DNA from 3 places in the Peribacillus sp. V2I11 genome. Region 2 is predicted to be linked to each of the others. Evidence: riboswitches for the same ligand, from Rfam matches in the RefSeq annotation. Region 2 holds a riboswitch; each other region holds the start of a gene.
The links. Region 2 has a riboswitch for S-adenosylmethionine ahead of mtnK (S-methyl-5-thioribose kinase). Riboswitches for the same ligand answer to the same signal wherever they lie in the genome.

Region 1 (7,366 bases), 2.9 Mb from region 2:
GTTGTGAAGAAAACGAAACAGCTTAAAAGCCAGTTGACCAAAAAGCCGAATAACCAACGTAAGCGTACAGGGGTATAATCCTAATTTGTCAAAGGACAACGACTGTTCGGAGCTTATCAGAGAGCAGTTACCTTTTATGAATGAGGGTACTGCTTTTTTATATGAACGCAAAAATGGGGATTTAGTAATGGACGAGGCAGAGTGATTTTGTTTTTTACCTTTTATATTTAGTTGAAGGGCTGGGCTTATGGTAATTTAGAGGTATGAAGAATGGTTCGCTCACCACTATCTGATATGTGGTAAAACTAGAAAAAACCTATTTTCTCGAATATGGAAATGACATCTCTGTATCGGTTTATTAAAAACATTACAGTTCCGTTTGTTTCTGTTTTAAAATTGTAAGAGTGGTGACATGTTGTTACCATATTGTTTTGCTAAAATAATATTTTAAGGTTTTGTAAATGATTTTTTAACTAAAGGAACCTGTAAATTGAATGTTAGGTCTAATAGAGGGCTTATAGAATCAGTGATTATCCTTTAATTGAAAATATGAAATATATCGGGGGAATAAAGATGGACGAACGGCTGATCGGAAAAAAATATTATGAAACGATGATTGAGGATACAAGGAAGCACCCCATTCAAGCTTTGGGTGAATTGTTTCTCGTGGAACAAAAAAAGGAAAGAGTAGATTTAACCGCAATTCGATTTGCTCAAGGAGAAGTATATTTTCAGCATCATGACTATGAAGCAGCCATTTTTAAATGGGAAAACATAGAAGGGGAACTTGGTTCATGGGCGAAGAAAAACATCGCTGATGCTTATTTTGAACTGGAAATGTATTCAACCGCAGAGGATATCTATAAATCCGTCGATACGAATGAAGCGGTTTTGAAAACAGAGGTTCTTTTGCAACTTTTTTCCCTTTACATAGTGGAATCGAGAAATGACCTGGCTTCCAAAGTCGTGAAAGAAGCAGTCGAGTTTCAACCGGACTACCCGAATGTCACGGAAATCGCACGCGCCTTTTTTGAAGAACAAAAGGATTGGAACAGTGCGGTGGTATTAGCGGCGAATGAAAGTATCCGTACAGAATCAATGGGCTGGTTCGATGTGCTGAAGACGTATATCCAGCAGGGTGTTGCACAATCGATGGATCCGGATTATTTTTCAACTGTCCTTGGTTCGCTATACACACTCGACCAGGAACGTTTCGAAAAGGTGACGGTTGCCCTTTGGAAAAATTATAAATATACGGATTCTTATTTCGAATGGCTAAGAGTGATTAATAACTTGATAGATACCATCGAATTAAACCATGCGGATGTATGGGATGAGCTTTCCGTCTATTACAGGGATGCATATGCAGGTCTGTTAGAAGGAACGCACCTAATCAAAGATTTAAGTCCTGTCGTGCCAAGGTTGCTGGAAAACTGGCTCAAAATCGCAGATGGGGAGCTCTCGCTGTTTGCGGCGGCATCCGCGTTGTCCTGGAATGAAATCTTCCCGGATACGATCAATGCGCTGGTCATTCAGGATGCAGAAAGCCTGCTTTCGAAATCGCCTAAATTGGGAGGCGGACTGGAAGCGGGAGAGAAACTGTTCAATTCCATTATCCAGTGGGCTGAAGATAATGATTTAAGGGTTGGCAATAAGCTTAAATGGATGGTAGAGGGGCTTAAGGATACCAGGAATTTCAATCTGCTTCTTGCAGGAAGTACAGGAAATGGCAAGACATCCTTTATTCAGTCAATCGTTGGCGAAAGCATTGCCGCTGAAGATCATTCGTCCCTAGTCAGTGTCAAAGACGGGGATGATTTGGAAATCCTTGAAATTACAGATACAGATAGCAAAGTTGTCGAGGAGCTAACTGATTTGGATGAAACACGCCGCCAGCGCGGGACTATTGTCGATGTGACCATCATCAGTGACTACCTAAGAAATAATCATCTGCGATTACTGGATACACCGGGGTTCAATGGGGAAAAAAGCGTGGAATCCGATTTCCAAGCCTATTTACATGGCAGTGATGGCCTGATGTTCGTTCTTGACGCCCGGGCGCCTTTCACGGGCAGCGAACGGGATCTGTTATTGGAAATTCAAATGATGGCTCCGAAACTGCCGATTCATTTCCTATTAAATAAAATGGATACGATATACAGTGATCAGGTCGCAGTCCGGATGGAAGACGAAACATGGGATAAAGTGAATGCATATTTCCCGAATGCGAAAGTATTCGCTTTCTCAAAACATTATGACAGCAGGCAGCAATTGAAGGACCTTTCAGCCTTCCTTCAATCGAATTATCAAGATGATAATTGGAAGGAAAGAAGATCTGAAAAAATCCTGGCATTCATTCGTAAAACTTTATCTTATCTATTAGAAAAACGGGCAGCCAATGAGCGGAAATGCGAGCATTCCATCTCTTGGAATGAACAGATGGAAGTCAAACTGAATGGGGCGGTCAATCAACTGGCTGATTTGGAAAAAGAAAAAAGTGAAAATATCATAAGGTCGTATCGTTCGCTTAAGGACGAAGTGAAAAATCAGCTTTATTCAAAAATTCCTGAATTACTGAGGGATTGCTCTAAATCGTTAACGGAAAGCAGTGATTTCAGTCAGGTCCATGTACAGTTAAACCAGGAAATGAATGAGCGGATTCAAAACTTCATTTCTGACAAGATCATGCCTCAATATTACCGTTCTCTTCAAGACTGGATTGCCAGTTCCCAAATGGAGTTCTCACAAAGCCAGCAGTTTATGGATGAGATGAGTGCCGGATTCAATGAATTATACAAAGAAGAACGGATTACGCTGGCAGGTGACTTCAGGGTATTGGATGACTGGCGCCGTGATGCCGACCGGATGACAAGCAGTATCCGCATCGAAAACGTTAATATCCTTTTGCGCAGGACTCCATCACAATTGCTGCTTAAAGGAGCAGGGAAGCTGTTTGGGGCAATACCGCAAAATAAAGCCAATATGTACAATCGTTATAAGAAATACCTGGAAAGTGAAGATTACCTGGATGTTGCCGAAATGATCACGGAACGTTTCCTTACCCAATTTGGATTGTTTGAAAAATCTTTGGATCGGGACATCTCACTTTTCTATCGCAGTTCATTTGCCTTACTTCAAAAAACGATAGAGCAAACGCAGACTGAAATAAAAGACTACCAGGCTGCATTGGAGCATATGAAAGAAAATCCGGAAGTTTACCGTGACCCGATCACTTTGTTCGAAGTGAAATTAAGGCAGTTGGAGAGGCTTGAAAAAATCGAGAAAAAGCGTCTAGCCCAGCTTCAAAGAAAATGAAAAATGACAGGGAACATTTCAAATATTCAAAAATCTATTGACTTTACGACTATATCCCTATAAAGTGATAATTACGAAAACGTAACACAATATATCTCTTATCAAGAGTGGCGGAGGGACTGGCCCTAAGATGCCCAGCAACCGTTCCATTAGGAATTGGTGCTAAATCCTGCAAAACAGAAATGTTTTGACAGATAAGAGAGGGACAAGTCTGCAAAACAGCCGATTAAACCTCTCTATAATTAGAGAGGTTTTTATTTTGGGATTTACACCAACTTAACAGATAAGACTAATAAGAAAATATGGAGGGAAACAAGATGAGAAGGTCTATTAAAGGGATATTCATTTCAGCCATCGCTTCGGCTTTGCTTTTAACGGGTTGCTCTACTGGGCAGAGTTCCACAGAATCGAAGAAAGAAGAAAAAGTATCATTTGAAAATGTCCCGGAAAGATTTGCTGATGGGGATGGAGCCAGAATCAAAGTGATCCGTAAAATTGGCGGTGATGATCATACGGCCCAATACCTGGCGGGGGCAAAAGAAGAAGGAGAAGCACTGGGATTTCAAGTGGATACGTATACAGCAAATGGTGATACGGCTAAATTCCATGATGCGATAGCGCAAGCTTTGGAGGAAGATTACGACGGCTATATCATTTCCCATGGTGATGATGCAGCAACTGTGAATGACGTTCAAAAGTTGGTTGATGCAGGTAAAAGCGTTGTCACATTCGATTCAATAAGCGATCTATCTAAAATAGAAGGCGTAACATTAACTTCACAAGATGATGAAGCTTTGGCAACATTGGCTTTTGATAAACTGATAAAAGAACAGAAAGGTGAAGCGGCAATTGCATATCTTTGGGTGGACGGTTTTCCTCCAATGGTAAGAAGAAATGCAGTCTATCAGGAAAAATTAAAAGAAAATCCTGGGATTAAAGAAGTCGAAAGGTTCGGAGTGGCATCTGCTGATACTTCGGTTCAGACACAAAATGCTGTAGCAGCAATGCTGAATAAATACCCTAAAGGTAAATTGGATGCCATTTTCGCAACATGGGATGCCTTTGCAATCGGTGCAGCCCGGGCGATTAAAGAAGCGGGCAGAGATGAAGTGAAGATATATGGAATTGATGTATCTAATGCAGATCTCCAGGAAATCCAATCAGCTGATAGCTCGTGGTCCTACACGGCAGCAGTCGATCCCAAGTTGATCGGGGCAGTGAATATGAGGATATTGGCAAAAAAATTAGCGGGCGAAGAAACGCCGCAAACATATGACCTGGAGGCATCACTTATTTCACAAAAGCAAATCCAAGCTTCAAAAGAAGCGGTAAACATGGCAAACCTGTCTGGTATTGTCGATGGCTGGGGTGTATCGGCGGAATTTGAAGAAGATTGGATGAAGGTTTTGAAAGATCATTATAAAAAGTAAAAAGAGACACTCTCTTTCCAGTGAAGGGAGTGTCTGTTCAATAAGGGGGAATGGACATGGGCACGAAACTAGAAATGAAGAAGATTTCGATTGAATTTCCGGGGGTGAAGGCGCTGAGTGAAGTTGATTTTTCCGTACAATCAGGGACAGCCCACGCATTGGTCGGTGCAAACGGAGCAGGGAAATCGACGTTAATGAAAGTTTTATCGGGAGCCCATGTCCATTATTCAGGTGACATTTTTATTGATGGGATGATGCGGGATATCCGCTCGCCAAAAGCGGCTCAGGAACAAGGCATTCAAATTGTTTATCAGGAAGTGGATACCGCCCTCATCCCTTATTTAACGGTTGGGGAAAATGTAATGTTGAATGATATGGTCCAAAACATGGGAAAAAAACAGAGAATCCAATGGAAAGAGCTGCACAACCAAGCCGCTTATATTCTTGAAGATATGAAAATTCGTGTCCCTTCGAAAAAGCTGGTAAGAGACCTTACCTTGGCTGAAAAACAGATGGTCCTGATAGCAAGAGCCGTTTCGACAGAATGCAAATTCCTGATTCTCGACGAGCCAACTGCTCCGTTAAGTCATACGGAGACGACAGAACTTTTTCGAATTGTAAATGAATTAAAGCAAAAAGGCGTGGGAATCATTTTCATTTCACATCGTCTGCCTGAGATCTTTGAAATCTGTGAGGAAATCACGATCATGAGGAATGGGGAGCGTGTCACGTGTCGAAAAAGGGAGGACATAACCCGTACCGATGTGGTAGAAAACATGCTCGGGAAAACCATGGATGAACAGTTTCCTGAAGTGAATACTTCGATTGGCGACGTTATTCTGGAAGTGAAGGGATTGTCGGATGCAGAGAAAGTTAAAAATGTCAGCCTGAATATTAAAGCAGGCGAGATAATCGGCTTGGCAGGTTTGGTCGGGGCTGGGAAAACGGAGCTGTGTAAAACCCTTTTCGGGCATACTTCGATCACAGCGGGCGAAGTTATCCTGAATGGTCGAAAGCTTTCTTTAAAATCACCGCACGAAGCAGTAAAAAGCGGTCTGGCACTTGTACCTGAGGAACGCAGGAAAGAAGGGGTCCTTGTTCAGGAATCAGTCTCGGCGAACTTGACTGCAGCCAGTCTCGGCAAATTCTGCAAGAGGTTCAGCTTCGTGGATCGTAAGGCGGAAAAGGAAAGAGCGAAGGAAATGATTACAAGCCTTGGCATTAAAACTCCTTCAGGGGAAGTGAATGTCGAAAACCTTTCAGGTGGTAACCAGCAAAAAGTTGCCATTGGAAAATGGCTTATGGCCGATGCGGATGTATATATATTCGATGAACCAACGAAAGGGATCGATGTTGGAGCAAAGAAGGATATATTCGAATTGATTGCAAAGCTTGCAAGGAATGGGAAAGCGATCATTTATGCCTCATCCGAGCTTTCCGAAATCATTGGCATTACCAACCGGACATATGTGTTATATGACGGGAACACTGTCATCGAATTAGAAACGAGCAAAACGAATGAAGAAGAACTACTATTCTATTCAACAGGAGGAAAATAGGATGAGCATACCCATTCCTGTTACACAGACAGCGAAAGCGAAGAAAAAGGTGGAACTATTCGACTTTTTCTATAAATACGGCACAATATTGACGATTATCATTCTGATTGGAATTTTTGCCGTGTCCAATCCATCTTTCATTCAAACTACTAATTTGGTCAACATCCTGCGTTCCATTTCAATCGTGACCATCATCGCGATCGGCATTACGATATCCCTGACCGTGGATGGCTTCGACCTTTCCGTCGGCTCCGTCGCATCATTGGCGAATGCCATTGTCATATCAATGTTTGTCTGGTTTTCTCAGGATACATTTATCGCCATATTAGCAGCGGTTGGTGCCTCACTTGTCGTAGGGGCTTTGAATTCATTCATGATCGTTAAATTGAGAATTCCCGACATGCTGATGACATTGGCCACCATGTTCATTATCCAGGGAATTGCCCTTACTTATACCAAGGGGGCAACGGTCTCGCAAAATATGGTCATGCCCGACGGGACATTCGCAACAGGACTGATCAGCCCGTTTTTCGCCAAAATTGGCCAGGTACCATGGATAATCCTGATCATGGCCGTCATTGTGATAGCGACACATATCTTTTTGACTGATACGAAGCACGGTCGTTATATGTACATTATTGGGGGGAATAAGGAAGCGGCGAGACTTTCCGGGATATCGGTTAATAAATACAAAATCCTTGCCTATCTGCTTTCAGCTCTATTTGCTGCAATCGGGGGGATTGTCCTTGCTTCAAGGGTCATGACATCGGAAATCAATTCAGGGTCCCCCTATTTAATGGATGCCGTTGCAGCAGCCTTCATTGGTTCCTCCGTTTTAGGGGCGGGAAAACCGAATGCCTTTGGAACCTTTGTCGGAGCAGTCCTGATCGGAATCCTACAAAATGGGCTGATCATGATGTCCGTTCCGTATTATGCGATGGATATCGTCAAAGGAACAGTGCTGGCCCTTGCGCTCGCAGTAACCTATTACAAGCAAAAACACTAAAATGAATCCGTTACGTTACTATACAGAAATCCAAAATTATGAAAAAAATCCTGTTG
Region 2 (7,366 bases):
AAAAAAAATACATATGGACATAAGTTGTTATTTTTGATAACTATTATTTTTCGATTGGCATGAAAGCTGATAAAATAGAAAGAAATCGTTTATATCTATCGTCATGAAGAATGAAAGTGGTGAGGCTTCAGTGGAAGAAGAAAATCAAAAACAGCCAAAAGAGGCAGGGAAATTCATCAAAATAAAGAAGTTTACGTTCATTATGGGGATTTTCTTAGTCATATTTCTAACTGCAGGGATTACTACAATAGCCTTGACCTTTGGAGATAAAAAAGTAGAGTCATTAGCACCGGATAAACATTCGGAATTTGAAAAGCTGTATTCTACATACGATACGATAAAAGATAACTATTATGAAGAGATTGATCAAGATAAGCTGGTTGACGGGGCAATTAATGGAATGATCAAATCATTGGATGATCCCTACTCTGCTTATATGGATAAAAAGGAAGCATCGAGTTTCCATGAGAGCATCTCTTCATCTTTTGAAGGAATCGGTGCTGAGATTCAGGAGCAGGATGATCAAATCATGGTCGTCTCACCGATAAAAGGGTCCCCAGCAGAAAAAGCAGGGGTAAAACCGAATGATATCATTTTAAGTGTGGACGGTAAAAGCGTTGAAGGACTAAGCTCTTCTGAAGCTGTCTTGAAGATCAGGGGCGAAAAGGGAACGAAAGTGGATTTATCCATCTCAAGAGCTGGTGAGTCGGAACCGATTGAGCTCACCATTAAACGGGATACAATTCCGATTGAAACGGTATATGCGGAAATGCTGGATGATGGAGTTGCAAAAATTCAAGTGACCAGTTTTTCCGAACATACAGTCCAAGAGCTGAAAACGGCGCTTGAAGAAATGTCGAAGAAGGATATGAAGGGTCTCGTATTGGATTTGCGGGGAAACCCAGGGGGACTTCTTGACCAAGCTATAGAAATGGCAAGCCTGTTCGTACCTAATGGGAAAGTGGTCCTTCAAGTTGAGGAGCGCAGCGGGAAAAAAGATGTCTATAAATCGAAGAATGATGGAGAACTGAAAATCCCGGTAGTCGTGTTGATTGATGATGGAAGTGCCAGTGCTTCTGAAATCGTTGCAGCGGCTGTCAGTGAGTCTGCGGACATTCCATTGATTGGTGTCAAGTCATTTGGGAAGGGGACAGTGCAGACTGCCCAAGACTTTGAAGATGGATCTAACTTCAAATATACGGCAGCTAAATGGTTGACTCCTGAAGGCAATTGGATTCATAAAAAAGGGATTAAGCCGGATATTAATGTGAAGCTTCCTGATTATGCCAGCCTTCCGTACATTTCGCCTGATAAGGAATTGAAAGCATCCGATTCTTCGAGTGAAGTGAAAGCAGCTGAAGAGATGCTGAAGGAAGCAGGCCATGATCCAGGTAAGATAGATGGATTCTTTGATCAAGCAACCACGAATGCGGTCATAGCATTCCAAAGGGAACAAAAAATTAAAGAAACTGGCACCATTAAAGGTGATACTACCGTGAAATTGATGCAGGTCATCCGTGAGAAAATCCTTAAGAACGACACACAAGTGAAAAAAGCGGTAGAAGTATTAAAGAAAGAAATCAAATAAATGATTTTGGTCGAAAAGCCTGCCCAACGATTATCGTTGCAGGCTTTTTTGTCGTTTAATGCATAGTATTCCAATATTAGGCAGAGAATAGGGGTAATTTTCCAATGAGGTGAACTAATGAAAGAAAAGGTATTGTTCATATATCTATTGATCTTGATTCTGGCAGGCTGCACCTATGCCCCTTTACCCAAACAAAATGGAAATGCAGGTACGGAAAAAAAACTAACCAAAGAAGAGAACCAGGAAAACGTAAAAACATTTCTGTTAATTGGTGTTGATACAAGGGGAGAGCAAAAATCTCGATCAGATGCGATTATCCTTGCAAAATACTTTCCTGAGCAGGAGAAACTGAAGCTCGCTTCCATTATGCGTGATAGTTATGTGAAAATCCCCGGGAATAAATCAGTATACAACAAAATAAATGCAGCTTATTATTATGGTGGACGGGAACTGCTCAAGAAAACGATACAGGAAAATTTCGATGTCAAGGTCGATCATGTAGCGGTAATTGACTTCCAGGGTTTTGTGAAGATGGTCGATTTACTTGCACCTGATGGTGTAGAGCTGAATGTGGATCAGGAAATCATTGATGATATGAGCATTCAGGCAAGCGTAGGTAAAAATGTTTTACATGGTGAGGAACTATTGAAATATGTCCGTTTTAGACATGACGATGAAAGTGATTTTGGAAGGGTAGAGCGTCAACAAGAAGTAATGGTTCAATTAAAAACAGCGTTTATAAATCAAATCTCATCCTTCGAAGGGATGGCAGCCCTTCCTAGTATCATCGAACAAGGACTCTCGTACTTGGATACAGATATTGGACTGAAAACAATAATGGAAATGGGTCCAAAAATAGTCTTCCATACACCGGACACCGTCGAAACCTTAAGGGTTCCAGTGGGGGGAAGCTTTAAAGATGAAATATATCCCCAGTCCGGAGCTGTTTTGGAAATGGACTACACTAAAAATAAGAAGGCACTTCAGGAGTTCTTTTCAAAATAATAAGAATTTCCAATTCTCATTTGTTATCGAAAACATCCTTATATTAAGTGAATATGTTCGAATTCACTTAAATTATTGTAGTATATACCTCGCAAGAATAATCATAATCGATCATTTTTAAAAAACGAGAGGGATACGAAATCCTTCTCGTTTTTTATCTCCAATAAAGGAGCCTGGATCAATTAACAAAATGCGGAATGTTTTTGATGAAATCCGGTGTTATGATGCCATTTTCGGTAATGATGCTTGTAATTAGATGATTCGGTGTAACGTCAAAGGCTGGATTGAAAGTCTTCACGTTTTCCGGAGCGACCCTTACACCTTGAATGAAGGTGATTTCCGCTTCATTCCGTTCTTCGATCGGGATGGATGTGCCGGATTCGATAGATAGGTCGAATGTGCTTGATGGTGCGGCCACATAAAAAGGGATACCAAAGTGCTTGGCTAATATGGCCAATCCCAATGTCCCGATTTTATTGGCTGTATCACCATTAGCCGCAATCCTGTCGGCCCCGACGATAATTCCATTTATTCGTTTCTGGTGAATCGTATGGGCAGCCATATTATCAGAAATTAAGGTGACATCAACCCCGGCTTGCATCAATTCCCAAGCAGTCAAACGCGCCCCTTGCAGGACAGGCCTGGTTTCACAGGCGTACACTTTTAGCGGAAAGTCCCTTTCCTTAGCCAGGTGGAAGGGAGCCAAGGCTGTGCCATACCGAGCTGTGGCAATTCCCCCAGCGTTGCAATGCGTTAGAATGGAATCTCCTCTAGTGAATAAGGATAAACCATGTTCCCCTATTTTCCTGCACATTTCTTCATCTTCAGCAAAGATTGCTTTAGCCTCCGATACAAGTGCTTCCTTGGCAGTTGAAATGCTTTGCGCAGCTTGCAAGGTGTTCTCCATCCTCCTTAAAGCCCAAAAAAGGTTGACTGCAGTTGGCCGAGAAGAGGCGAGTTTTTCGATATGCCCCGTTACATTTTTCTTGAATTCCCCTAATTCAGCGGTTGTTTCCTGTTTGGCACCAAGTGCAACACCAAATGCTGCCGTCAGTCCAATAGCTGGGGCACCGCGAACTTTTAAAGACAAAATGCTGTCATATACATCATCAACAGAATGAAGTTCTATAAATTCAGTTAGGGAAGGAAGGGCTTGTTGATTTAATAATGTAATATGGGTATCATCCCATTGTACCGAATATGGTAAGGGTGCTAGTGTAGTCATGTGCAGGTCTCCTTTTAAATGGTTGAATAAGATGGCAGTGTACGTTGCTTCAACGCTTCAATGACAGCTGGAACATCCAATTCTTCCCGTTTTTTAATTAAAAATGCACCAATTTCCAATGTTTCCGTTTTGGCAGCGATCCTTGTTTCTTTATCTTCAATGATGTTTAAATCGGCAACATGGGAAAGGCCGATGGTTCTCCGAATCAGTTCACAGCCGGCAAAACCGAATGCATCTTTTTTGAATTTTGTCAGTAAATAAGGCAGATAACCCTTAACATGGCGGAATGGGCTTTTATTTTGGCCTTCCCATAATTCGGTATAGGTTTCTTCAAAGGCATTCCAAAATTCATGAAGGTGTGAGAAAATCTCTTCCTTTCCTGCGCCATTTCGTATAATTGCCTGGAAGAGAAGGTTGGCGGTGTATTGACCAAGGTCAAAACCAACTGGCCCATAAAAAGCGAATTCCGGATCAATAACCTTTGTTTCAGTTTCACTTGCAAATATACTTCCAGTATGTAAATCTCCATGAAGCAAGGCTTCCTGCTCTGTTTCAAAGCTTTGTTTCAGCTTAGCGACCTCAAGTATCACTTCTTGATCATTCCATATATTTTTGGCGGCATCGGTCAATTCCACCTCGAAATCTCCCGGGAGTTCCTCAAAAAATGGATCCGTGAAAATAAAGACCTCAGTGATTTTGCAGAGTTCCGGATTCGTGAAATGTCGGGCCACTTCCTTTTTCGCAGATGGTTCTAAATGATAATCGGATGTATAAAATGCCGTCTTCGCAACATACTCACCAATATGCTGTGAAAGAAATGGATATGAATCGCCATCGATCAATCCTGTTCTAACGATTTTCAAGTGAGATAAATCCTCCATGACTGTGATGGCAAGCTGTTCATCCGAATAATAGACTTGCGGTACGAATTCGGGGCAATAACTTCTGAAATGAATCAGCGCATTCGCTTCAATGGCCGCCCTTTTCAATGTCAGCGGCCAGCTTTCACCAAGTACCTTGGCATAAGGGACCGCTTGTTTGATGATTATCCCTTTATTTGTGACTGTGTCTGTAATATGAAAAACATAATTTAAGTTTCCATCGCCGATTTCTTTACATGTTAAACTTGCATCCGCATTGACCAACCCAAGTTTTTTTGCAAGGGTTATAGCTGTTTCGTTTGTCAATCTCTTAAAATTTGAACGGTTTTGAGTCATTCTTTTCCCCTCCAGATTCAAAATAAGAATAAAAAAGCCTCTTTCATATAGAAAGAGGCAGAAGTTTTGGCTTCGGACCTCTTATCTTCCAGAAAATGAATTCTGGTGGAATTAGCACCGTGCTCTGTGGATTTTATAATCCGGCGGTGAATCCGCCCCATTTCACAATGGTATTACAGTCGGTTGCTGGGCTTCATAGGGCCTTTATCCCTCAGCCTGCTCTTGATAAGAGTAAATGTTTTCTGAAATTTTAATCTTCGGGAAAATAATATCAACATTTTAAATAGTTTGTCAATGGGTAAATTAATAAAAATCAGGGCGGCGATCTTCGAATACAGGTATTTTATTACGGGCTTCCGTAACTTTATTGAAGTCCAAAGTGCCTGTCAGGAGTTCGTTTCCTTCTCCGGCTTCACTAATGATATTCCCCCATGGATCAATAATCAAGGAATGACCCGCAAATATATTATTGACATCCGAACCTGAACGATTAACGGCTACAACATAGGCTTGGTTCTCGATGGCACGGCTAATCAATAAGGCCCTCCAGTGATCCAGTCTCGGCTTTGGCCATTCAGCCGTAACGAATAGAACTTCCGCGCCTTGAACGGTATGTGCTCGCTGCCATTCGGGGAAACGGATGTCATAACAAACGAATCCAGCACATATTTTTTCATCAAGAGTAAATAAACCATCTTTTTCTCCTGGCTGCAGGAAAAGATGTTCATCCATTAACTGAAATAAGTGAAGCTTATCATATTCTTTAATGAGATTTCCATGTTTATCGATGATGATCATGGTATTATAGATCCCTTTGCTTGTCTTTTTCGCAATGGAACCGCCTATTATGTGAATCTGGTGTTTCTTTGCCTGTGTTTAAAAAAATTCAATCGTTTTTTCTGCCTCTTGATCAGCAATCTCATTTAACCTGGTCAAGTCGTATCCGGTCGTCCAAAGCTCTGGTAAAATGACGATATCGGGTCTGACCGTGCTGCTTTTTCCATCCATTGTTCTGCAACCTGAAAATTGATATCTGGTTGCCCGAAGGCTATATCCATTTGAATACAAGCTATTTTCCACTTCATCTTTTAAAACCCCCACATGTAAAAAATGCTTTACAAGACTATGATAAACATATATCATTTGTGACTAGAATTTCAAGAAATTTCAGAGAAGGTGTATAAATGGTGCAATTTGAAAAATCCAGACAGCTTCAGGCCCTGCCCAAGCAGTTTTTTGCTTCACTAGTCGCAAAAGTCAATGCGATCACGGCGCAAGGACATGATGTCATTAATTTAGGCCAGGGAAACCCTGATCAGCCGACGCCAGAACATATCGTGAAAAGTTTGCAGTCTGCCGCTGAAAAAACGATTAATCATAAATATTCACCATTCCGGGGACATCAATATTTAAAAGATGCTGCTGCCGTCTTTTATGAACGTGAATACGGTGTCAAGCTGGATCCGAATAGTGAAGTGGCGATTCTCTTCGGGGGAAAGGCAGGTCTTGTCGAACTGCCGCAGTGTTTATTGAATCCAGGTGATACGATCCTTGTTCCAGATCCAGGCTATCCGGATTATCTTTCCGGTGTTGTTTTAGCCCAGGCAAAGACCGAACTGATGCCCTTGACAGAAGAAAATGATTTTCTTCCGAAATACAAAGACATACATAAAGAGGTTCTTGATAAAGCCAAAATGATGTTCTTGAACTATCCCAATAATCCTACAGGTGCTTCTGCAACTGAAAGTTTCTTTGATGAAACCGTCTCCTTTGCAAAAGAGCATTCAATTTGCGTGGTCCACGATTTCGCCTATGGGGCGATAGGATTCAACGGAAAAAAACCGATAAGCTTTCTCCAGGCGGAAGGAGCGAAGGATGTAGGAATAGAAATATACACACTATCGAAAACATACAATATGGCAGGGTGGAGAGTCGGCTTCGCAGTGGGGAATAAGAGTGTAATAGAAGCTCTTGAACTATTACAAGACCATCTTTATGTGAGTCTCTTCCCGGCGATACAAGAAGCTGCGGCAAGCGCTTTGCTTGACTCGCAGAGCTGTGTAGAGCAGTTAGTGCAGATGTACGAGGGTCGAAGGAATGTTTTCATTGAGGGATTAAGGGCAATCGGCTGGGATGTCAAAGCTCCTGCGGCATCGTTTTTTGCCTGGCTCAAAGTACCTAAAGGTTTTACGTCCGAGAGTTTTGCAGACCATTTATTAACGCATGCCCACGTAGCTGTTGCCGCAGGGAATGGATTCGGTGAATTTGGCGAAGGTTACGTCAGGATAGGGCTACTGACTTCGGAAGAACGGCTGAAAGAGGCTGTGGAAC
Region 3 (7,366 bases), 1.7 Mb from region 2:
TCGAATCGTTCACTAATAATTTTACACAATACGCCATGTTCCCCCCTATTTTGACAGAAAATTCTATTTATTAACCATTATACTATTTCCCCCTGGATACTGAGCATAATTATGTAAAAATCAAACAAAATTTCGAAAGGTACCTCGTTTGATTTTCAAGTACAATAAAAAATAACGAAAGGAGTTGTAAGAAGATGGCTAGTGAGTTCAATGACGATTACGAATACGTGGCAGCAGAAAAAGTGGACATTAAAGATTTAGCTCCACTTGATGCCGAAACAAGCAGAGTCATGAAACAAGAATTTGGAACAGGTTTTAAACTAACGATTTGTTACTACATCTTTATCTTTTCCATTCCGATTTTAAATTGGTATATGCCTGAAATTTTCTTTTCTAAATTTTTTGGTGGCATGACGTATTCATGGTTTTTCACTAGTGTCATTGCGATGGCATTAGCTTTCATTATTGCCTATGTTCACACCTCACTTTATGAGAAGCGACTTAAAAAGTACGAGTATAAGAATGCTGGCCGTACTGAGAGGAGGAACATTAATTGATTAAAACTCTACTAGAGCCAAAAATGTTACTGACAATTATATTGATGGGAACAATTGTCTATATAACATATTTAGCAAAACGAAATTCAAACGCAAGTGATTTCTTTGTTGGAGGACGTAGCTTCGGTTGGTTTACGAACGGGTCAGCAATTGGTGGAGACTATTTAAGTGCAGCCACTTTCCTTGGAATCGCCGGCCTAACTTTCCAATTAGGATATGACGGAGCCTATTATGCGTTTTGTTTCTCCATCGGTTTAACTTTGCTTGCCATTTTCGTGGCTGGTCCACTACGCCGATTCGGTGCTTTTACAGTGGCCGACTTCCTCGCCTATCGCTTCCATAGTCAACGTGCCCGACTGACAGCTGTTGTTGTCGTCTTGGCAATTTCAGGATTTTATGCAGCACCTCAGTTACTTGGTGCAGCACAAATATTAAGTATGTTCTTTGGAACAAGTTATGAATTTGGAATTATTTTCACTTGTACCATTATGGTGTTCTATGTTGGAGTCGGTGGCATGAAAGGAACCACGGTGAACCAAGCCCTTGAACTATGGATCCGTCTTGCTGCATTTATCGCAATGACTATTGCTGCTGTTTATGCCGGATTTCATTACCATACCATTTTAGCGAATATAAATGATTTTACTGGTTCAATTATGAACACCGCTCAATACACAATTGATGGCAAAGATTTTGTTGTCGATGGTGATTCCTGGTCCGGAACAGGTAACTACTTCCCCACATTCTGGCAAACAATTTCGATGACGATCGGTCTTTCCCTTGGTACAATTGGTCTCCCTCATCTATTATTACGTTTCTATACAAACCCTAGTGCAAAAGCAGCTAGACGTTCTGCATTAATGGCGATCGGTATTGCCAGCGTATTCTTCTTATTCGCTGTTTATCTTGGAGTAGTTGGTCGCGCAATCTTCATCAAAGGTGAGGCTTCTTCACAAGTTATGAGTAACCTTATTACGGGTGGGAACAACATGGTTGTTCCATCTACAGCTCAAGCACTAGGTGGCGAATGGATGCTAGGTCTTGTTATCGCTGGTGCCTTTGCCGCCATTTTCTCAAATTTGTCAGGTCTGTTCATCGCAAGCTCTGGAGCACTTGCTCATGATGTATATGCCACGTTTTTCAAGAAAGACATTACTCAAAAGCAACGTGTTATTGCTGGTAAAGTAGCTATTCTCATTCTTGGTATGTTATACGGGGCACTTGGATTACTTGTTAAAGAGGCTTCAATTGGTCATCTTGTTGCCCTTGCATTCACTGTTGCCGCAAGTACATTCACCCCCATTTTCATCTTGGGAATATGGTGGCGAGGCATGACAGAAAAAGGGGCAATTGCCGGACTTCTTCTTGGACTTGCTTCATCGATGTATATGATTTTCTTTAAAGACACACTACCTAACTTCCTACAATTCAATGTTCCAGGGCTAATTACCGTTCCGATTGGCTTCCTTGCCGTATATATCGTTTCTAAATTAGACGGTAAGGTTCCTAGTGATGTCAATAAGTTTATGCAAAAAGTTCACGCAAAGGAGTCTGAGGTTGCTTAAATAAAGGTACACTAACTTACAATGAAAAAAATCCCTGAATTATGAAACAGGGGTTTGTCTCCGGCCCATTTAACCAAAAAAAGCTGCTGAACCTAAATTCAGCAGCTTTCTGGTCAAACGACATACCCTAATATCTTTAAACGGTTTTCAACAAAACTCAACGCATATTGGAATACATCATCACGTTCTGGTTCGTTGAAGATTTCATGATAAAGCTTCGGCCATTCCTTATATTGCTTTTCACTGGCCAAGTTATAATTAAACCACTCACGAACCGCCTTCTTATTCACGATTCGGTCATCTCCGCCCTGCATGACCAAAAGCGGCACATCCTGAAATTCGGGAATCTCTTCAAAAGCATCCTTCATCGACTGCGCAAGCTCGCGATACCAGCGAATCGAAACCTTTGTGATATATAATGTATCGTTTCTATCGGATTCACGAATTTCCGCACTTCTCGTCGCCATTTCAGGTGTCAATCCGGAATCTACCCTGAACTTAGGCATCACGATGTTCAAACCATGCGAGATGGTTGTCAGGAACTTCCGCGGCTTCGTCACGAGGCCCAAGCATGGAGAAGAAAGTATCACCCCTGCAATGTCCCATTCCTCTTCCTGAAGAAGGCGTATCGAAATCAAACCACCCATGCTGTGTCCAAGTAAAAAGACCGGCAACGAATATTCGTAAGCCTCTTCTATCCAGCTTTTCACTTCGTCCAAATACTCATCAAAGGAATCGATATGTCCCCGGTAGGCGCGAGTTGTCATACCCTGCCCAGGAAGGTCGCCCATGACGACATGGTATCCAGCTGAAAGCCACATTTGTGTTACCCACTTATAACGTCCGTGATGTTCCATTGCCCCATGAATGATGACAATGACGCCCTTTGCGTCTCCTTCTGTCTCCCATTTCCACATTCGAAATCCCCCTTTCACTTTTCACTTGTTGTGTACGATCCATGATAGTTAAAATAATATATATGAATTATAACCATATTCGTGATTTTCGACAAAAAAGAAATCTAACAAGTTGTACATTGCTATTATAAATAGCCAAGTGTATTTGCATACGGTATATTAAAATAATACATAAAAACATTCACTTCGGAAAGGAAATGATTGAAAATGATTATTTATCCGTATAAAGGCAAAGAACCTGAAATTGCTGAAAGCGCTTATATTGCTGAAAATGCTGTCGTGACTGGCGATGTCAAAATTGGCGACGAAACATCAATTTGGTTCAATTCCGTCATTCGCGGTGATGTATCCCCAACCATCATCGGGAAAAAAGTCAGTATACAGGATAACAGCATCCTGCACCAAAGCCCAAATAATCCATTGATCATCGAGGATGAAGTAACCATTGGCCATCAGGTCATTTTACATAGCTGTAAAGTCCGTAAAGGAGCTTTGATCGGCATGGGATCGATTGTACTTGATGAAGCCGAAATCGGCGAAGGGGCCTTCATCGGTGCCGGCAGTCTCGTTCCCCAAGGTAAAGTCATTCCGCCGAACATGTTGGCATTCGGACGCCCAGCTAAAGTCATTCGCGAAATCAACGAAGAAGATCGCCAGGATATGGAACGCATCGTACGTGAATACGCCGAAAAAGGACAATACTATAAAACGGTGGAACGAATTAAGTAACTCACGAGTAATTGACTGAAAGTTACGGGTATTGTACTCAAATTCACGAGTAATTGCTACAAACTCACGAGTAAACTGCTCTAACTCTCGAGTATTGCACCAACTTACGAATAATTGCTACAAACTCACGAGTATTGCACCAACTCACGAGTTAACTACTCAAACTTACGAGTAATTGACCCAAACAAACTTGTAAACGACCCTAATTCACGAGTATTGCACCTAATTTGAATTTCTTTGGGATTTCTTGAATTATTCCCGCTGATGGTAAAATTAATCCATAAAAAAGGTGCCCCGCTAATAGCGGGACACCTTTTTTATATGGATTACGCTTGTGCTTTTAATGTTTCTGCTTTGTCCGTGCGTTCCCATGGAAGATCGACATCTGTACGGCCAAAGTGTCCGTAGGCAGCTGTTTGTTTGTAGATTGGGCGACGAAGGTCAAGCATTTTGATGATACCAGCTGGACGAAGGTCGAAGTTAGCGCGAACTAGGTCAACAAGGATTTCTTCGCTAACTGTACCAGTTCCGAACGTATCAATAGCGATCGATACAGGCTCTGCCACACCAATTGCGTATGCCAGTTGAACTTCCGCTTTGTCGGCAAGGCCGGCTGCCACGATGTTTTTCGCAACGTAACGAGCAGCGTATGCAGCAGAACGGTCAACTTTAGTAGCATCCTTACCAGAGAATGCACCGCCGCCGTGACGAGCGTATCCGCCGTAAGTATCAACGATGATTTTACGTCCAGTAAGACCAGCATCCCCTTGAGGTCCGCCAATTACGAAACGGCCAGTCGGGTTGATGAAGTACTTAGTTTCAGCATCGATCAATTCAGCTGGAACGACTGCTTTGATCACATGTTCTTTTAGATCGGCTTGAATTTGTTCAAGCGTAATTTCTGCATCGTGCTGTGTAGAGATAACGATCGTATCTACACGTACAGGAAGGTTATTCTCATCATACTCCACAGTTACCTGTGTTTTACCATCAGGGCGTAAGTAAGCAAGAGTTTCATCTTTACGAACTTGAGCCAAGCGGAATGAAAGTTTATGCGCCAATGAAATCGGAAGCGGCATAAGCTCTTCTGTTTCATTACAAGCAAATCCGAACATAAGACCTTGGTCCCCTGCACCGATTGCATCGATTTCTTCCTCTGACATGTTTCCTTCACGAGCTTCCAATGCTTTATCGACGCCAGCTGCGATATCGGCAGACTGCTCATCAATGGAACTCAACACGGCACAAGTTTCAGCATCGAAACCGTATTTCGCACGTGTGTAGCCAATTCCTTTAATCGTATCACGAACGATACGCGGAATATCCACGTAAGCGGACGTTGTAATTTCACCGGCAACAAGTACAAGACCTGTTGTTACACTAGTTTCACACGCTACACGTGCATTTGCATCCTTAGCAAGGATAGCATCTAAAATGGAATCTGAAATCTGATCACAAATTTTGTCCGGATGGCCCTCTGTAACAGATTCAGAAGTAAATAGACGTTTCTTTGACATCATATTTCCTCCTTGGAAGTTAGTATGTTGTAGGCATAAGCCTGTTTTTTACGGAACTCGTTTCCCTCATTAGTTTCAACTATAGACACAGAATTACTTATAAAAACACAAAAACCTTCCCTGGCAAATGAGGAAAGGTTTAAAATTCTGTCTTCTATCCTTTCACTCTTATCGTTCAAGGGTTTTTTACCTTGCTCAGGTTAGCACCATCACCACTATTCCTTGAAGACCTTCGCTTTATTTTCGGCGATCGATCTTGGAGTCAAGTTCAATATGGCAGGTTGCTGGGTTTCAAAGGGCCTGTCCCTCCACCAACTCGGGATAAGAGAATCCGTACAATTTAAGATATTATCTTATCTAGCTGGAATTTGTCAATGCTTTTCTAAAAAGAACATTTCCACCCAGAATGGCGGTTATTTAAAAAAACATGTTGATACAACGTCCTAGAAGGGTTTACAATGCAAAATACGAAAAGAAATGTTGTAAATTGCCATTAATAATAAAGTATTGAGCATACTAAAAGGAATGAAATCCTGACTTCCCCAATGGACATATATTGCTTACTTACTTCCTATTAAAATAAATTTTTCTTCATGAAAGTATATGCGATAATCCTGAATCGGTTCCTCCCGGATTAAAATGATTAACGCGACCAGCTGAAAATAATCACAAATTAAAAGAAATAGTATAGACTAATTAAATGAATGTGTTATACTAATTGTAATCTAAAAACTTAAACAAAGGAAGGTACCTCATATATGAATTCTGTAGATGTTTCTAATGAGTTACACCAATTATTAACAGGAAATAATGTGCAAACTCAACTTTCAGTTCCTCAATTGGTCGAAAAAGTATTAAGCAGAAATGAAGGCGTTTTAACATCAACCGGCGCGGTAAAAGCTGAAACTGGCAAATATACTGGTCGTTCACCTAAAGATAAATATATCGTGGAAGAAGCATCAGTTAAAGATAAAATTGATTGGGGTTCAGTAAACCAGCCAATTTCCGAAGATGTGTTCAATAAACTATATAATAAAGTAGTTGACTACCTAAAAGCAAAAGAAGAGATTTTTGTTTTTAAAGGTTTCGCTGGTGCAGACGAATCATCACGTCTTCCAATCCGTGTTGTTAATGAATATGCTTGGCATAACCTTTTCGCCCATACTTTGTTCATCCGTCCAAACGAAGAGGAACTAAGAGGTCACGAAGCAGAATTCACAATCCTTTCTGCACCTAACTTTAAAGCAGACCCAGAAGTGGACGGAACTACATCCGAAACTTTCATCATCGTTTCATTTGAACGCCGTACCATCCTGATCGGCGGAACGGAATATGCAGGAGAAATGAAAAAATCGATCTTCTCGATCATGAACTACTTACTTCCAGAGGCTGGAATCCTTCCAATGCATTGCTCTGCTAACGTAGGACGTGAAGGGGACGTCGCTTTATTCTTCGGACTGTCCGGTACAGGCAAAACAACTTTATCAGCAGACACTAGTCGTAAACTGATTGGCGATGACGAGCACGGCTGGTCTTCTAACGGTGTATTCAACATCGAAGGCGGCTGCTATGCGAAAACGATTAATCTTTCACGTGAAAAAGAACCACAAATTTTCGATGCGATCCGTTTCGGTGCCGTACTGGAAAATGTTGTTGTTGATCCGGATACACGCGAAGCGAACTATGATGACAGTTCATTGACTGAAAACACTCGTGCTGCATACCAAATGCAAGCGATCGATAACATCGTGAACCCAAGTATTGCAGGACACCCAAATACAATCATTTTCTTAACAGCTGATGCTTCAGGCGTTCTGCCTCCAATCAGCAAGCTTTCGAAAGAACAGGCAATGTTCCATTTCCTAAGTGGATACACTAGTAAATTGGCTGGTACTGAAAGAGGCGTAACTTCACCGGAAGCTACCTTCTCCACTTGCTTCGGTTCACCTTTCTTACCGCTTCCCGCTCAACGCTATGCTGAGATGCTTGGTGATAAAATTGACGAGCACAATGCAAAGGTATACCTTGTCAACACTGGATGGACTGGAGGAGCATACGGAACTGGAAGCCGTATGAAACTT

Region 1: linked by a shared signal. The riboswitch ahead of QFZ73_RS08565 (sugar ABC transporter substrate-binding protein) and the one ahead of mtnK (S-methyl-5-thioribose kinase) in region 2 are both predicted to bind S-adenosylmethionine.
Region 3: linked by a shared signal. The riboswitch ahead of metK (methionine adenosyltransferase) and the one ahead of mtnK (S-methyl-5-thioribose kinase) in region 2 are both predicted to bind S-adenosylmethionine.

Annotation. Positions count from the first base shown of each region.
Region 1 covers NZ_JAUSYW010000001.1:1,784,586-1,791,951, reverse strand. The annotation lists gene QFZ73_RS08575 (hypothetical protein) at 1-78, shown strand, start outside; gene QFZ73_RS08570 (GTPase domain-containing protein) at 574-3,315, shown strand; SAM riboswitch class I at 3,411-3,516, shown strand; gene QFZ73_RS08565 (sugar ABC transporter substrate-binding protein) at 3,633-4,745, shown strand; gene QFZ73_RS08560 (sugar ABC transporter ATP-binding protein) at 4,802-6,304, shown strand; gene QFZ73_RS08555 (ABC transporter permease) at 6,306-7,310, shown strand.
Region 2 covers NZ_JAUSYW010000001.1:4,635,337-4,642,702, forward strand. The annotation lists gene QFZ73_RS22690 (lmo1851 family serine protease) at 131-1,588, shown strand; gene QFZ73_RS22695 (LCP family protein) at 1,706-2,593, shown strand; gene mtnA (S-methyl-5-thioribose-1-phosphate isomerase) at 2,772-3,818, opposite strand; gene mtnK (S-methyl-5-thioribose kinase) at 3,833-5,035, opposite strand; SAM riboswitch class I at 5,114-5,267, opposite strand; partial or broken gene QFZ73_RS22710 (carbon-nitrogen family hydrolase) at 5,339-6,120, opposite strand; gene QFZ73_RS22715 (pyridoxal phosphate-dependent aminotransferase) at 6,220-7,366, shown strand, end outside.
Region 3 covers NZ_JAUSYW010000001.1:2,957,750-2,965,115, reverse strand. The annotation lists gene QFZ73_RS14480 (helix-turn-helix domain-containing protein) at 1-1, opposite strand, end outside; gene QFZ73_RS14475 (hypothetical protein) at 195-557, shown strand; gene QFZ73_RS14470 (sodium/solute symporter) at 554-2,122, shown strand; gene QFZ73_RS14465 (alpha/beta hydrolase) at 2,236-3,039, opposite strand; gene QFZ73_RS14460 (gamma carbonic anhydrase) at 3,250-3,768, shown strand; gene metK (methionine adenosyltransferase) at 4,095-5,288, opposite strand; SAM riboswitch class I at 5,451-5,613, opposite strand; gene pckA (phosphoenolpyruvate carboxykinase (ATP)) at 6,044-7,366, shown strand, end outside.